DNA from 4 places in the Bradyrhizobium sp. USDA 4472 genome. Region 3 is predicted to be linked to each of the others. Evidence: riboswitches for the same ligand, from Rfam matches in the RefSeq annotation. Region 3 holds a riboswitch; each other region holds the start of a gene.

Region 1 (4,163 bases), 260 kb from region 3:
GATATTACATCCGCATCCATTGCGGCGATTGCGCCGATGATGTCGTTAAACTCCGAGTAGCACATATGTGTATGGATTTGCGTTTGATCGCTAACGCCGGACGAGCAGATGCGGAAACAATCTCCCGTCCAATCGAGATATTCGTTCCACTCCGATCGGCGCAATGGCAATCCTTCGCGGAGTGCGGGTTCGTCGATCTGGATCATGGCTGCACCGGCATCCTCGAGATCGCGGACTTCGTCTCGGATTGCGAGCCCAAGCTGACGGCAGACCTCACTTCTAGGAAGATCATCGCGAACAAACGACCAATTCAGGATTGTCACCGGTCCGGTCAACATCGCCTTCATTGGCTTGCTCGTTAGTGACTGCGCGTAGCGCCACCATTCTACGGTGATCGGCTTCGGCCGCACTACATCGCCAAACAGGATCGGGGGACGAACGCAGCGCGAGCCATAGGACTGCACCCATCCATTGCTGGTCGATGCGAAGCCTGCGAGTTTTTCGCTAAAGTACTGCACCATGTCATTGCGCTCAAATTCGCCGTGCACAAGGACATCAAGCCCAATGTCTTCCTGCCAACGTACAGCGCGGGCTATCTCCTCCTTAAGAAACCTGTCATATTGTTCGTCGCTCATCGTGCCTTTCGCATGCGCCGCACGAGCACCTCGGACCTCAGCCGTCTGTGGAAATGATCCGATCGTCGTCGTAGGGAACGCTGGTAGTCCGAAGCGCACCCTTTGAATCTCGGAACGACGGGCAAATGGGCTCGTTCGCCGGCGCATCTTCTGGTCGATCGCCCTCATCCGGGCAGCAACATTCGCATCATGGATCTTCGGCGAACTCCGGCGGGCAGTCACAGCGCATTCCGACTCGGCAAGAGCTTGCCCGACATTCCGGTCGCCAGCGAGTGCCCGCGCCAGGATCGCAAGCTCACGCATCTTCTGAACCGAGAAGGCGAGCCAGCTCTTGACGTCGGAAGTGAGCCCGGTCTCTAGTTCAGCATCGACTGGTACGTGAAGCAACGAGCAGGATGGAGCTAGCTGTACACGGTGTTTACCGAGCTTCGCGATCGCGGGCTCTAGCCTCTGGCGTAGCGACGACAAGTTCGACCTCCATACATTCCTGCCGTCGATGACACCGAGCGACAAGACGAGATCAGCTCGCCCGTCAGCAATGATCTGCTCCAATAACTCCGGCGATCGAACCAGATCGACGTGCAGGCCGGACACTGGCAGGCTCAAGGCAGTATCCAGATTGTCGCCTAGTGCGCCGAAATAGCTGGCAACCAAGATTTTGATAGCCGGTCCCTCCTTTGCCAACCGGTTATAGGCATGTAGCAAGGATTTTCGCGCCGCCTCGTCCAGATCAAGGACCAGGCTGGGCTCGTCAAACTGAACCCATCTTGCCCCTCGTTTGGCCAATTCATGAAGAACCTCGATATAGACCGGAATCAGATCATCCAACAGGGAGAGGGGCTGGAACGAGTTATCGGCACTCTTGCCGAGCTTTAGGAATGTGACCGGTCCGATAAGAACGGGGCGGGTTTGAAAGCCCAGACCCTTTGCTTCCTCATATTCTTCAATGGGTTTGCGAGAGCACAGCCTGAACGCCTGTCCCTTGTGAAACTCTGGAACCATGTAGTGGTAATTGGTGTCGAACCACTTGGTCATCTCCTGCGCTGGCGCGCCAGATCCTCGTAGGCCGTGACCGACACTCGGGTCGAGGTCGTCGCATTGCGATCCGCGGGCCATGGCGAAGTACGTCGCAAGGGAAACGGATTCTCCCTTCGAATCGTAGATCTCCGGGATCGCGCCAACCATGACACTTGTATCGAGCACTTGATCATACAGCGAGAAGTCATTCGACGGAATGATAGTGACGCCGATAGAGCTCTGACGAGCCCAGTTCGCTGCGCGCAGGCCGGATGCGTCCTCTTGCAACTGCTGTTCGCTTATCCTACCGGCCCAATACCTTTCGAGAGCGAATTTCAGTTCACGGCGTGGACCGATGCGTGGCGTTCCGAGCGTAGCAACGGGAAGAGAGAGAAGAGACATAGCTTAACCCCTGTTGGGGACAAGGCCATGGCGGACGCAGGCAGTCGAAGTCGCGCATGCGACAGCTGCTTGGCGCACCACCGAGACACCCCGCCCGTGGACCAATATTTTGCCGGGGCAGGTCTCCTGGCTTGCAGGTCGTCGCTGCTGTCCGGCCTTCCCGAAGCCGTGGAGGCTTCAGTGACATCGTTGGACAGTGGCTCGCCGCTCACAGTTGCGGGGGCAGCGCCGGCATTGCACCGGCTTCCCTCTTAGCTCCGGATCGAACACGCCCCGGAGAACCTCGACGACCTGGATTATCGGTAGGAGACCTTTCCCGTCAACCTCTCAGATTGTGTACCAAGCTAGTCTGCGACATCTGGTAAGCGAATGACCGTTGACCGGCGAATGACTGTGCGTCTCAACGATTAACCGCCACCCGGAAACATTGGCTGGTCAGAGATCGCGTGTCAGAAAGTCTCGAGTGAGCATCGGTAGCTGCCATGGGATGCCTCTGCACGCTATGGCGATGGCAGGGACAAAGGCAGCGTTCGCGGCGAGGACTACCGCCATTTCGAGCAGATGCAGCGTTCGACGCGGCTTCGTTTCAGCGTTCGCCCAGCAGCTGCACCGGGCAGCGGCTTCTTTGCTAAAGGATCCGCATCGATAGCGGAGGTTTTTTCGGCGCACTCGGGCACCACACGCGGCGCGCCGATTGATCGCCTGCCAGCCAGACTTCAACGTCGGCGGCTAACTCGGCTTCGTGTCGCTGGCCGGCATGTAGGTCAACGAAGAAGGCGATCGTGAAGCACACCGTTCAATGGTGGCAGCGGCACTCCAAGCCGGGATCAGATTTCCATCCGAGGCGCTCGCTTCTTCTACTGCGGGACAAGGGGGTCCAAGCTGCGGCCGATGCGCCGAATGGAAGCATCGAAACATGCGCACGTCGGAAAGGCGACAAGAACACACAAAATCGATGCGTATTTTCGCCCATTGCCTGGCACGAAGAATGCAATCCGTCGGCATGCCCAGACTGCTGCTGCTGGGCATGCCAGCTCAGCCAATTGGAATGCTGTCGCTGACAGGGAAGTTAGCGCCGCGTGACATAGGCAACGGCGTCGAACAGCCTTATCGCGTCGTCGCTAACTTCTTGCCTCTCGCTCAGAGCAAGTTCAAGTCACCTGCTGCCTAAGTCTCTGGATGGGAGACGCCGAGGTTATGAAGAGACTGTTTGCAAGACCCCTGCTATATCTGTGGCTAGGTGCATCTCTAATCTGCCTCGCCTGGCCGGCCGCCACGAGCAGCCGTATCCGGTCGGTCGACAGCCCCCTTATCGAGAGATTCAAGTCGGCTTGGCGGGCGCAAGATGGTGAAACGGTAGAACAAATCATCTCCAATGTCTCGAAGGTGGCACAGTTCGTCCCCCAAATGTGGGGCGTCGCTGAACTTGGCGGAGACGACTTTGTTTTCGTTTCGTGGACCAGGCACCAACACAACAAATCGGACGAACACTACGTTATCACCTGGAAAGTCGGGCTCGATGGTACAATTGAACTTGCGTCAACCTACGCGCAGCCGATGGAATTAGGCTGGCACGCGCTCGCACTCTCGTTGATCGCCAGTGAAGTCGCAGATGGCGAAAGGAACGCAAACCTTCGCTTTCTACACGATCTGTCGAACTTCAATTTTGTGACTACCCCCCAAGGTCGGCTCGGCGATGTTCTTCGGAAAGGCCGATGCACTATCGTTGAAGCTGTGGTAGATTACTTACCGAAGCCCAATCACAAGCCGACCCAGAAAGGTGATCTGTGGCGCGTTCTCCTATTAGTAAACTGTAATATCCAAGGACCACGTTATTTTACACACAACGGGGTCATCACTTTCGAGAAGAGCGAAGTAAAAGATTGGGGAGCCACAGTCCAGCTTTGCCAAGCATATCGCGAAATTCCCTCCTGGGTCCTGGTTTCAGCGCACCGAACCAGAGGAAGAGAAAGAGGAAGAGTAGGCGAGCCCCTCATTGAACGGTCCCGCGCCCTGCAACTGCGACAGCTCAGTCGCCTCTCCCGGAGCTTTCGGCTCGTCGTACTTTGGGCAGCATGATTTCGCGATCTTTCTGACAGGCGCAGAGCG
Region 2 (4,163 bases), 6.0 Mb from region 3:
CGTCGTCGACGAGAGTTTTGCCGATGCTGTTCCCGAGCTCTCGCTCGCTTCGGAAGCGGGGCGGCCGGGGCTCTTGATCCTGCGCTCGTTTGGAAAGTTTTATGGGATTGCCGGCCTCCGGCTCGGCTTCGCGATTGGCCATGCGACTGACATCGCCAAGCTCGCGGCAGCATCGGGTCCGTGGCCTGTGTCGGGCGCGGCGATCGCGATCGGCTGCCGCGCCTTGCGCGATGACGCCTGGGCCAAGGCGACGACGGTGCGGCTTGCGCAGGATTGCGCGCGCCTCGATGAGATGGCGCAAGGGCAGGGCTGGCGGCTCGCCGGCGGCGCGCCGCTGTTTCGTCTCTACGAAACGCCTGACGCAATGGCCGCGCAGGAGAAGCTCGCGCGCCGCCAGATCTGGTCGCGCGTCTTCGCGCAAAATCGGACCTGGTTGCGCCTCGGTCTTCCGGGCGTCGAGTCCGAATGGATGCGCCTCGCCGGAGCCTTAGCGCGCTAGCGCGAGCAGGCCTTCGACGCCGAGATGCCTTTCGATGTGATCGGCCAACGCATCGAGCGCGCTCTCGACCCGGGCGCCATACGGGTCCTCACCCGCGGGAATGTCGAGCCCTGCAAGGAATGCCTTGCGAAAGGCGTCCGACGTGAACAGGCCATGCAGATAGCTGCCTTGCACGCGCCCATCGCGCGAGATCGCGCCTTCGAGCTCGCCATTCAGCTTGGCGAATGGACGCGCACGATCAGCCCCGTCGGTACGGCCGATGTGGATTTCGTAAGCGTGGATCGGTTGATCGGTCGCCGCGTGCACAGCCGCGACCCGTGTCAGCGTCTTCTGCGGGCTCATCACCGTTTCCACATCCAACAGCCCGAGGCCCGGCGTGTCGCCCGCGGGTCCTTCGATGCCGTCGGGATCAGCAACGCTGCGTCCGAGCATCTGGTAGCCGCCGCAGAGGCCGAGCACATGGCCACCCCTGCGGTGATGCGCGAGCAGGTCGATGTCCCAGCCCTGCGCGCGCAGGAACGCGAGGTCGCCACGCGTGGACTTCGAGCCGGGGATGATGACGAGACGCACGTCGCCCGGTATCGCTTCGCCCGGACGCACCATCACGAGATCGACTGAAGGCTCGAGCTTCAGCGGATCGAGATCATCGAAATTGGCGATCCGCGACAATGCGAGGCAGGCGATCTTGCGCTGGCCCGGCTTGCGGGCATCGCTTAGGCCCAGCGCATCTTCGGCCGGCAACTCGCCGGCCCGTGCGAACCACGGCAGTACGCCAAAGCCGCGCCAGGCGGTCCTTTGCTCGATCAGTCTGTAGCCGTCATCGAACAGCGTGGGATCGCCGCGGAACTTGTTGATGACAAAGCCCTGGACCATCGCGGCATCATCAGGTTCGATGACCGTCTTGATGCCGACGAGCTGGGCGATGACGCCGCCACGGTCGATGTCGCCGACCAGCACCACGGGCACGCCGGCCTTGCGGGCAAAACCCATATTGGCGATGTCGGCCTTGCGCAGGTTCACCTCGGCCGGGCTGCCGGCGCCTTCGACCAGCACCAGATCGCTGCGCGCCTTCAACCGCTCAAAGCTCTCCAGCACCGCGCCCATCAGCTGTGGCTTCATCGCCGCATAGTCGCGCGCGCGCGCGGTTGCGATGCGCTTGCCATGCACGATGACTTGCGCGCCGACATCGGTCTCGGGTTTCAGCAGCACCGGGTTCATGTCCGTGTGCGGCTCGACGCCCGCGGCGAGCGCCTGCAGCGCCTGGGCGCGGCCGATCTCGCCGCCATCGACGGTGACGGCGGCATTGTTGGACATGTTCTGCGGCTTGAACGGGAGCACGCGCAAGCCGCGCCGCGTAAACGCGCGCGCGAGGCCGGCGACGATGAGCGACTTGCCCACGTCCGAACCGGCCCCCTGGATCATCAGCGCGCGTGCCGTCACGTTTCAGAACTCGACGCCGGCCTGCGCCTTGATGCCGGAGCGGAACGGATGCTTCACCAGCGTCATCTCGGTAACGAGGTCGGCGATCTCGATCAGCTCGTCCTTGGCGTTGCGCCCGGTGAGCACGACATGCGTCATCGGCGGCTTCGACGTCTTGAGGAAATCGACGATTTCGCCGATGTCGAGATAATCGTAGCGCAGCGCGATGTTGATCTCATCGAGCACGACCATGCGCAGATTGGAATCGAGAATCAGCTCCTTTGCCTTCTCCCAGCCGGCGCGCGCAGCCGCGATGTCGCGCGCGCGGTCCTGCGTCTCCCAGGTGAAGCCTTCGCCCATGGCGTGGAACTGGCACAGTTCGCCGAAATGGCCGGTGAGCAGGCGTCGTTCGCCGGTATCCCAGGCGCCCTTGATGAACTGCACGACCGCGCAGGGGAAGCCATGAGCGACGCAGCGCACGATCATGCCGAAGGCGGAGGACGACTTGCCCTTCCCGGCGCCGGTGTGGACGATGATGAGCCCTTTTTCGCCGCTCTTGGTCGCCATGATCCTGTCGCGGGCGACCTTGATCTTCGCCATTTTTGCGGCGTGCTTCGCCTCGTTCTTCGCGTCTGTCTTGGCGTGGGTCTTGGCGTCTGTCTTGGCGTGGGTCTTGGCGTCGGTTTCGTCGGCCGTTTGGCTATCCGGTTCAGGCGTCATCTGACAGGGTCCTTCGGCTTGACAAGAGGCGGCCGGGGGCAAATGGTGGCCCGGCGTTGGTTCCTGTCCTATGACAGGCGAAGAGGGAATGCGATAGGGTCCGAATCGGCAAGATTGGGTCCAAAATGCAGCCGCCCCCGCGACCGTGACCGGAGAGATGCCCAAAGCCACTGAACCCCCAGGGGATCGGGAAGGCGGGGATCGAAGGGCAAAGCCCTGCTCCGCAAGCCGGGAGACCTGCCAGCGCGGACGATTTTTGGACCGGCGGACGGGGTGTTCCGCGACGGGGAAACGAGCCTTCGCAAGAACGGTTCGTGGGCCTCTTCGCCTCCGGCTGATACTTCTGGAAGAGGCGATGACCGTCACACTGCATGTCTGCATCACCTGTCGCGCCGGCCAGACGCTCGGCGAAGGCGAGGTTACGCCCGGCAAGCGTCTGCATGGCGCGATCCTCGAGGCCGGTGTTCCCGACGGTGTCAAACTGGTTCCCGTCGAATGCCTCTCTGCCTGTAGCCAGGGTTGCTCGGTCGCGCTCAGCGCGCCCGGCCGCTGGTCCTATGTGTATGGCCGGCTCTCGGATGCCAACGCGCAGGACGTCGTTGCCGGCGCCGCCGCGTATGCCGCCGCGCCAGATGGCCTCGTGCCCTGGCGCAGCCGGCCTGAAATCTTCCGCAAGCAATCGCTTGCCCGCATTCCCCCCATTGTCGCGTTGCCGGAGGCCGCCGAATGAACTCGCTCGCAAAAGTCCCGGTGACCGTCGTCACCGGCTTTCTCGGCTCCGGCAAGACGACGTTGATCCAGCATCTGCTCGGAAATCCCGGAGGCAAGAAGCTCGCCGTGCTGGTCAACGAGTTCGGCAGCGAGGGGGTCGACGGCGAGATCCTGAAGTCCTGCGCCGACGAGAACTGTCCGGAAGAGAACATCGTCGAGCTAGCCAATGGCTGCATCTGCTGCACCGTTGCCGACGATTTCATTCCGACCATGGAGAAGTTGCTCGCTCGCCCTGTGAAGCCCGATCACATCCTGATCGAGACCTCGGGCCTGGCATTGCCGAAACCGCTGCTGAAGGCATTCGACTGGCCCGAGATCCGCTCGCGCATCACCGTGGACGGTGTGATCGCGCTCGCCGATGCCGAGGCTGTCGCCGCCGGCCGTTTTGCACCGGACCCGGATGCCGTCGAAGCGCAACGCGCGGCCGACGGGAATCTCGATCACGAGACGCCGCTGTCGGAGGTGTTCGAGGATCAGATCGCCTGCGCCGACATCGTGCTGCTCACCAAGGCCGATCTTGCGGGTGCTGCGGGCATTGAAGCCGCCAAGGCCGCGATCACCGCCGAGATGCCGCGCCGCGTGCCGATGCTGCCCATTACCGATGGTGCGATCGACGCACGCGTCATCCTTGGCCTTGGCGCCGCCGCCGAGAACGATCTCGCCGCGCGTCCCTCGCATCACGACGGCGAGGAGGAGCACGAGCACGACGATTTCGCCTCTCTCGTGATCGATCTCCCTGAGATTGCTGACGTCG
Region 3 (4,163 bases):
GCATTGACCTGCTTGGCATCGCCCGCGGTCATCGTGATGGTGTTCGAACGCTGGAAGTAGCGATCCACCTCGTCATGACCGGCGAGGCCATAACATCCGCCGAGCAGGAGCGGCGCGAGCAGAGCCAGATACCTGATGGTCATCTCTCGCTTGCTTTAGTTGAGGGTTTTCACGACCGGCTGGTCGGCAACAGTAGCGGCCGGCGCCGGAAGGGGCGCCCTGACCTCGGGAGCGATGATGTGCCCGTACGGACCCTTCACTTCACCACCGGAATTGACGTAATCGTTGTAGCGCTTGCGGACTTCCATCTGACCAATTGAGGAAGAAATCGACGTCGTTTGCCGGAAGTCGGGAGTCGAGCGGCGATGCCTATTGCTGGCCGGGTGCCGCCGGCGCAACCAGGCGCGGCGTGACGATGATGACCAGATCGGTTTCCTCCTGCTGGTACGATTTGCTGCTGAACAAGGTCCCGATCACGGGCACCGAGCCGATCCAGGGAAGTTGCGAAACGTCCTGGCGATTGCGAGTCTGCAGCAGGCCGGCGATGGCGAAACTCTGGCCGTCGCGCCGTTCGACCGTCGTGCGTGCATCGCGGCGGGTAGGGGTGGAACGGTCGTCCCCTGGATCGTCACTGCATTGGCGAAATCAAGTTCACTGACCGACGGCTCGATCCGAAGGTTGATCACGCTGCGCGAGAGCACGGTGGCGACGAAGCACAACTCGACACCGAACTTCTTGAAGTCGATTGTGAGGGCTGGAAAGCCGTTCGTCGTTTGGGTCGGGATCGGGACGGGAAACTCGCCGCCGGCAAGGAAGCGGGCGGCATCGCCGGAAAGCGTGGTCAAGTTCGGTTTCGCCAAGCTGCGAGCCAATCTTTTGGTTCCCAAATGCAGAGATCAGCACGTCCACCGAGCCGCCGCCGGCGGTCCTAATAAGGCGACCTCACGTTGCGCAACATCGCTGGCGCGCTGGGGGTCGAGTGTTTCCACGCGCGAGGTTTTCTGCGACAAGGGCGAATGCCTGACGCGCGTCGGCAAATCCCTTGTTGCGAGCGACATGCTGCATCTAACGAGATCGGGTTCGGAATTCCCGGTTTCGTCGATCGTCTCAAAGCTGGGTGTCGAATAGGATGACGCTGCGGTCCAATTGACGGGGTCGGCGCAAATCAGCTGTCAATCGGGCTATGCCGACCGCGTCGAGCTTCTCGCGGATCATTTGATTAGATGCGCCGGCATTGCGGCAGTCTGCCCTGACAGGGCGGGCACATTGCCGCGGACGACCGCTTCGGGCTGTTCCCGAATTGCCGTTTGCTGGCCCGCCCGGCAACCGGGCGAAGGTCGCGGCGCTGCGGGTGTGCTCGGTCGTCCCTCGGACTGCCGCCATACTGAGAGCCGGGTTCAGGAAGAACTGCCTATTGCTGAGCGCCGCCTCACAGCGTCAGATGTTGGCTGTTCGCTTGAACCACTTCCTTGGTAGGCCAATGTAGTAGCCGCGCCTGCGAAGCTCTAGCCCGGATCTATTGAGCGTATCGCAAATGGATTTCACAGGCGTGCCGGCATCAACAAGCTTGCGCAGCAGTTCGTCTTCTCGTTTGGTCCAGCGAGGAGAGCCGAGAGTCAATTTCAATCCAACCTCTTAGCCCACACTTCGTCACACTCTAATCTGTTCACATGAATTTCGCCATCCTAAAATTTCGCATTCCAGAACACGACCTAAAATCGTAGAAAAAGCTTGGGCCTCCGGCGCCTTGTCTGTCCCAGTTATCGCGTCGGCCTCAAGAAAGGAATGGCAGGCGAGGCGCTCCTTCGAAAGCTATACGTTGGCATAGACGAAGCTCCCGGATCCTCTGCCAACGAGATTTCGGAGCCACTAGGATTCAGCCAGACTTGTAGGACAACCTGTGAGATGGCCGTGCGGCCGAGGAGTTAACCCCGCTAGACCGGATACTTGACCCGCGATGAGCGGCCCCAGCCGCAACTATGTCGGCAGCTACATCAGGACGTCGAAGTGGGGAGCTATCGGCTATCGCCGCGATGGGCTAACGCTAGAATTAGTCCGCCGCGCGGCCACCACGCGCCCAGCCGAGAAGAACTCCGCCATTCTCAAGGGGGGACAAATTCGCAAGCAAGTTTGCACATTGCCCGCATCACGTGCGAAGAAAGCAAGACGTCCGTTCCCCGGCCCAACAGCGTTGGATGTGGGGAGCAATCAAACGCTCCCAGCATAGCAGCACACGTGCTCTGTTTTGGCCTTGCAGTTCCATTCCCGCATCTCGTAGGATGGAAGCTAAGAGGGAACCCGGTGCGCCGGCGACGGCTATTCCGAGGCTGCCCCCGCAACTGTAAGCGGCGAGCGGTTGTCATCGTGGCGCGGTGACGCGCACTGTCCGTGACGACATCGTCGACGTCGCCAAGACCATGGTGAAGCTGGAGGAGAACTTCGTCGACCTCGCCTTCGGCCTCGGCAAGATCGAGGGCATGCGAGCTGAGCAGATCCACGCCTACGTCCGCTATGTCGCCGACTGGCGACTGACCCAGCTGCGGATTGCCCCGGTCTTCGGCTTCTTCGAGGCCAAGGAGGGCGGATTCACCCAGCTCAAGGCGCATCCATTGCCGTGGCTTGTCGAGATTCTCAATGGTGTCGAGCACGCCTATTTCTTCGAGCAGCGCGCCACGGAGTACTCCAAGGCGGCAAGCCGCGGCAGCTGGGACGGCGAAAACGGGGTGTGGGCGGCTTTCGGCCGTATCTAGCCCATCTTTATTGATGAAGGGCCTGTGGGTGGCTGGCGAGGCGAGTGTGGTTTGACCCGCTGATGGGACGTGAGATTCGGTTGCTGAGACCAATTCTGCGCTGACATCATCGAGGCAACCACACCGGCCATGGGCGACGATACGATTCTGCCCTTCCTGTTTCCAGCGGTCGGGCGCAAGACGATCACAGCCGCCTTTGATGGTGGGCGGCTGTTTTCAGCGGCTATGATGTGGAGGGCTCCACGACCCGAACCCGCTCGAATGCGACAGGCGACTAAAGGACTCCTCGTTCTGTGGATTCATAGCACCCGAAGGATCATTGAAATCCCTTGGCTGCCTTCAAAAGCGCCCCGAGCTTATCCGGCGGCGTCCCGACCATCGACCGCGCCTCCGGCCGGTCGAACATAAGGCGATCAGGCCAGCCTAGCTGTCCTCTCACCGATGACTTTTCTAGTGAGCGCCTCGTGGCCAACCGAATAACCCTTGAGATAGATGTCCTCAGTAATTGTCAACACGAAGCTATTGCCCGAGCAGTCGTGTGCTTGACGCTCGCAGCCATCATAGGCTCGTCTGTATTGTTCTCGACGGCAAGCGGCTCACACGGGCCGCTTTTCGTTTTATGGATGGCCGCGCAGTCTCGTCAGCTTTTGGTCAGCCAGCGCGGATACGGAGCCCCGGAGTTAGCGGGACGTGGCAGGGACAGCGCGATGGCACCAGAACGGTCAGCGCCGAGTCACGTGCCGCTAGCTTCTATGGTAGTGCGGGCGGGGCAGGGACAGCGTCCTGTCATGCCCCAAGCCAACAGGCGCCGAGTCTCGCCCGCACTGCCTGCGATCCCTCACGGACACTCAGGGAGCGAGAGGAGATTGTCCGGTTGAATTCCATCCACTGTTGTCTTGATGTACTTGTGTCGGCCGTCGGTCGCGACGATGACCTCGACAGTGATGCCTGATTCTTCGACGTAGAACTCCCACTCGCGGCTTTCGATATCTCCAATAGTCTTCGCGACGGATAGCCTCCATCGCGTTCCGTCTGAATTCAGCCCGCCGACAAATTTGATTCTCTCATGTGCGTTTCGCCTGTCAGACGTGTTTATGCAACGAATGCGCACGCGTTTTGCCATGCGGGGTCTCCCGTCTCTGCAGGCTGTCGGACCAGCTTAGAGATTGCCTGACGACGTGGGGCCGACCGGTTCTGGTAGTTGTGCCAGGGCTTTTCCTGATGAATGTATCGTACCGTCGGCTTCTTCCGCTGCTGTGAGGCTGGCTGTGTCGAAGTTGGCGGTGCGTTGCAGGGACAGCGCTCTGCCTCCAACGGCTCGGGCGCCGAGTCACGTTGCCGCTAACTTCGACTGCGGATGATCCAAGCAGGCGGTGATCACCAGGGGCGAGGACCCTCGGGAGCGTAAGTCAA
Region 4 (4,163 bases), 6.0 Mb from region 3:
CGCTCGCGATAGACCTGGTTGTTTGTGGAATTGAACGCCTCGATCTCGTTGTTGAACCAGCTGCGCTCGGCGCCATAGCCGTAGGCTTGGCTCTTCAGTGTCAGGTCGGGCGCCAGCTTCAGCTCGAAACCGCCGCGCAGCCACACTTCCTGCGCAACGTTTCTATCGTCGAGGACATTGTAGTTCGTATTGAAGGTACGGTCATCGATCGTGACGGCCCCAAGGTCGGTTCTGTTGAAATAGCTGCCGGAGACGATGCCGCTCGTCGCGTGCGAACCGCTGAAGGCCGCCGGCACCAGCGGCGCGCCCCAATAGGCTTTTGAACGGTCCTCGCGATACTCGATCGCCCCCCAGACCTTGAGGCTGTCGGAGATGCGGTCATTGAGCTGGCCGGAGACGTCGAGTGTCTTGGTATTGGTGTCGTCGGCAAAGCCGTTGAGCGAGGACCGGCTGACGTCGAAACGGTAGTCCAGACCCTGCACGTTGGTGCTGCCCCCGGAACCGTAATGCGTACGGAAGGAATTCAAGGAATCGAACGAAAAGTCTGCTTCGTTCTGGATCGGCCCCGTGCGCGGCTGCTTGGTCACGAAATTGATGGCGCCGCCCGCGGCGCCCTCGCCCGACATCAGGGAGGCCGGACCTTTGAGGATTTCCACGGCTTCGAGATTGGCCGTGTCCATGATCCGCGAGGTCATGTTCTGCGGACCGATCTTGATGCCGTTGTAGAGCGTGTTGATCTGGCTGTTGGTGAAGCCGCGCATCGAGAACGCGGACGGCTCGGCCGGATTGTCTCCGGCAGTGACCCCGACCGCGCCTTGCGCGACGTCGGAGACGGTGCGGTAGCCCTGCTCGCGGATGGTCTCGGCGCGGATGACCTCGACGGTTGCCGGCGTCTCGCGCACCGTCAGGCCGAGGCGCGAAGCGCTCTCCGCGACCGCGTTGCTGTTGAGTGGCGTTGGCGCTGCGGAATTCGGCACGACCGGCTTGGACGCGGTCGATGCGGTCGAGGGTCGCCGCACGGCCCTACGGCGCGCGCTCTCTGCACTTTGGCCATTGGGTTTGGCCTGCTTGCGCGATTGCGGCGGCGACACCTCCACGGGCGGCAGGGGCTCGCGGGCCTGCTGCGCCAGGGCAGCCGTCATCTCGATGGTAGCGAAAGATGTGAGAGCGGCGGACGCCAGCAGAAAGCGGCGTGGTCGTACAATACGGATGGAAGACACGGTCCTGGACCTCGGTGTGACGTCAGTGGCACGTCACCGCGAACCAAGGTCCCACCATCAGGCTGTCAGCCTTCCGATGAAGCCGAATGTCTGTACTCCCCGACCGACATCTTCGCGTGTGACCACGGCTGACGGCAGGTCTCCTGGCTCGCGGGTCGTGACCGCTTCGTCGCCTTCCCGGGACCGAGGACCCAGTGGCTTTTCGACGAAGGATTCACCGCTTACAGTTGCGGGGGCAGCTGCGGCATTGGGGACAACGTCCCCGCACCGCATTCCCTTTTCATCCCCTTTCGGGGAAACCGTCACCGCCATCTAGGATTACGGCGAAGACAGAGTCAATGTGCCGGATGCGGCGATATTGCCGCGGCGGCGAGCTTCCCTGGGAGATCTGCATGGAAGGCGAGACCTTCCTTTGGCTGATACGCCATGCCCGCGTCGACGGTGTCGCGGGGACCATCCATGCGGCCGACGCTCCGGCCGATCTCGACGATCGCGCGCAGCTCGAGGCGCTGCGCCGTCTTCTGCCGCCGAATGCGGCGAGCTATGCCAGCCCGGCGCGCCGCACGGTCGAGACGGCGCGGGCGCTGGGGCTTGAGCCTGAACTGATGCCCGAATTCGGCGAGCAGGATTTTGGCGGCTGGACCGGCCGCCGGCATGACGAGCTCGCAGCCAGCGGGGGCGAAACCTATGCGCAGTTCTGGAGTGATCCGGCACGCCGACGGCCACCAGGTGGAGAGAGTTTTGAGGATCAGGTCGCGCGCGTCCGGCTCGGGCTTGCGCCGATAGGTGCCGGCCCCGCAACGCTCGTCGTGCATTCCGGCACCATCCGCGCCGCCCTCTGCATCGCCCTCGATCTCTCGCCGCAAGCAGCCTTGCGCTTCGTGATCGATCCGCTGTCACTGACCCGGATCGACCGGCTCGCGACCGGATGGCGGGTTGTGTCAGTCAATCGGCAAGTCAGCTAGCTCTGTCCGGCACATTGGCCTGCGCGAACGTCGCCATGTCATTGTGCAGCGCGCAGGCCGAACGCACCAGCGGCAGGGCGATCGCGGCGCCCGACCCCTCGCCGAGCCGGAGATCGAGGCTGATCAGCGGCTGCACGTTCAGCGCGCGCAGCACCAGCCGATGCCCCTGTTCCGCCGACTGGTGTGACGGCAGCAGGAACGGCTGGCACGACGGGTTCAGCCGCACCGCCGCGAGCGCCGCTACCGAGACGATGAACCCGTCGATCAGCACCGGAATCCGCGCTTGCGCGGCCGCGATGATGGCCCCGGATATGGCCGCGATCTCGAGACCGCCCACGGCGCACAGGATTTTTTCGGGCGCCGCGCCGGCCACGCCATGACGCGCGATCGCGGCATCGATCACGCGCGCCTTGTGCACGCGCCCCGCCGCATCGACGCCGGTGCCGTGGCCTGCGATCTCTTCGGCGCTGATGCCGAGCAGGCCTGCGGCGATCGCCGCAGACGTCGTGGTGTTGCCGATACCCATCTCGCCGAAGATCAGGAGATCGGGTCGATTGGCCTTCGCTCGCGTGACTGCGCGCTGACCGGCCTCGAAGGCGAATGCCAGCTCGGCGAGCGTCAGCGCAGGCTCAATGCTGAAATCCCGCGTGCCGTGGCGCGGCTTGTCCGTGACGATATCTGGCATCGGCTCTTGCGCCAGCGTTCCCGCGTCAACAACTTCAAGCGTCGAGCCGAGTTCGCGTGCCAGCACGGAGATCGCAGCGCCGCCCGAGGCAAAATTCGCCATCATCGCAATGGTGACGGCCTGCGGATAGGCCGACACGCCCTGGGCGACAATGCCGTGATCGCCGGCGAAGATGATGATCGGCACGCGTGCCGCGCGGGGGCGTTCGGTCGCTTGCAGACCGCCAAGCTCGATCGCGAGCTGCTCGAGTCGGCCGAGCGCGCCCGTCGGCTTTGTCAGTTGCGCCTGCCGCGCGATCGCCGCATCGCGATGAACAGCTGATGGCTCAGGGCAGTTTTGAGTGATCCATTCAGGGAGCATGCTGCCTCGCTTATGGCCTGCGTTTGAGAATATAACAGTCCATGATCCAGCCGTGCCGCTCGCGCGCATCCTGCCGCGCCGCCACGATGCGCGGACCAATATCGGCCAGGGCGCCGGACATGATGATCTGATCGGCCATGCCGAGATAGGCACCCCACCAGATTTGAATTCTGTCAGGATCGAGCGACTGGAACGCGGTGCCGCCGTCGAGCATCACAACGACCGTATCGACGCCTTCAGGCCAGCCGCCTTCGCGCAGGCGCCGTCCCGTCGTGACCAGAAAGGGCTCACCGATGTCATTGAGCGGCAGCGCATGCGCCGCGCAAAGCGCCTGGATCGAGGTGATACCCGGCACGACCTCAATGGTCGGCTGGGGAGCGAGCCGCCGCGCAATACGCAGCGAGGAATCGTAGAGGGACGGATCACCCCAGATCAGCAGCGCGACCTTGCCGTCACCGCCGAGATGATCGGCTATCGTCCGCGACCACGTGGCGGCGACCGCATCGTGCCAATCGTCAACGCCCTTGCGATAGTCGGCTTCGAGCGCGTCGCGCACGGGAAGCTCGAATTCGGCAATGCGCGTGGTGGCAGTGGTGAGCACGTCCGCGCAAATCGTTCGCCTGAGATCAGCGAGATCAGACTTCGCGGTGCCCTTGCGCGGGATCAGGACAAGATCGGCAGCATTGATGGCGTGAACAGCCGCGCGCGTGAGCTGCGCGGGATCGCCGCAACCGATGCCGATCAGCGAGAGGGTCATCATGATGATCCGCCCCCCGCCAGCGCGCCGAACATGATGACGGCCGCCGTGGACGCCGCGCCGCCGCGCGCCAGCTGCGCGGCCAGTTCGGCGATCGTGGTGCGCACTATCAGCTGGTCGGCGCGGCCAAGCGATTCGGCGAACAGTGCCGGAGTGCCAGGTGACAGACCGTGCTC

What was found. Region 3 has a riboswitch for cobalamin ahead of ACVWZ4_RS05665 (hypothetical protein). Riboswitches for the same ligand answer to the same signal wherever they lie in the genome.
Region 1: it holds a riboswitch for cobalamin, as region 3 does, so the genes downstream of both, metE (5-methyltetrahydropteroyltriglutamate--homocysteine S-methyltransferase) here and ACVWZ4_RS05665 (hypothetical protein) in region 3, are expected to answer to the same signal.
Region 2: it holds a riboswitch for cobalamin, as region 3 does, so the genes downstream of both, ACVWZ4_RS34495 (DUF1636 family protein) here and ACVWZ4_RS05665 (hypothetical protein) in region 3, are expected to answer to the same signal.
Region 4: it holds a riboswitch for cobalamin, as region 3 does, so the genes downstream of both, ACVWZ4_RS34415 (TonB-dependent receptor domain-containing protein) here and ACVWZ4_RS05665 (hypothetical protein) in region 3, are expected to answer to the same signal.

Annotation. Positions count from the first base shown of each region.
Region 1 is NZ_JBSSAM010000001.1:994,796-998,958, forward strand. Features, by position in the region: gene metE (5-methyltetrahydropteroyltriglutamate--homocysteine S-methyltransferase) at 1-2,054, opposite strand, end outside; cobalamin riboswitch at 2,154-2,355, opposite strand; gene ACVWZ4_RS04645 (hypothetical protein) at 2,971-3,225, shown strand.
Region 2 is NZ_JBSSAM010000001.1:7,302,821-7,306,983, reverse strand. Features, by position in the region: gene cobD (threonine-phosphate decarboxylase CobD) at 1-499, shown strand, start outside; gene ACVWZ4_RS34505 (cobyric acid synthase) at 488-1,921, opposite strand; gene cobO (cob(I)yrinic acid a,c-diamide adenosyltransferase) at 1,943-2,638, opposite strand; cobalamin riboswitch at 2,679-2,897, shown strand; gene ACVWZ4_RS34495 (DUF1636 family protein) at 2,994-3,368, shown strand; gene cobW (cobalamin biosynthesis protein CobW) at 3,365-4,163, shown strand, end outside.
Region 3 is NZ_JBSSAM010000001.1:1,258,509-1,262,671, reverse strand. Features, by position in the region: partial or broken gene ACVWZ4_RS05675 (type II and III secretion system protein family protein) at 156-936, opposite strand; gene ACVWZ4_RS05670 (hypothetical protein) at 1,438-1,626, opposite strand; cobalamin riboswitch at 2,244-2,439, shown strand; gene ACVWZ4_RS05665 (hypothetical protein) at 2,418-2,750, shown strand; gene ACVWZ4_RS05660 (DUF3892 domain-containing protein) at 3,589-3,873, opposite strand.
Region 4 is NZ_JBSSAM010000001.1:7,287,016-7,291,178, forward strand. Features, by position in the region: gene ACVWZ4_RS34415 (TonB-dependent receptor domain-containing protein) at 1-1,220, opposite strand, end outside; cobalamin riboswitch at 1,337-1,539, opposite strand; gene ACVWZ4_RS34420 (histidine phosphatase family protein) at 1,613-2,185, shown strand; gene cobT (nicotinate-nucleotide--dimethylbenzimidazole phosphoribosyltransferase) at 2,178-3,230, opposite strand; gene cobF (precorrin-6A synthase (deacetylating)) at 3,241-3,990, opposite strand; gene cobA (uroporphyrinogen-III C-methyltransferase) at 3,987-4,163, opposite strand, start outside.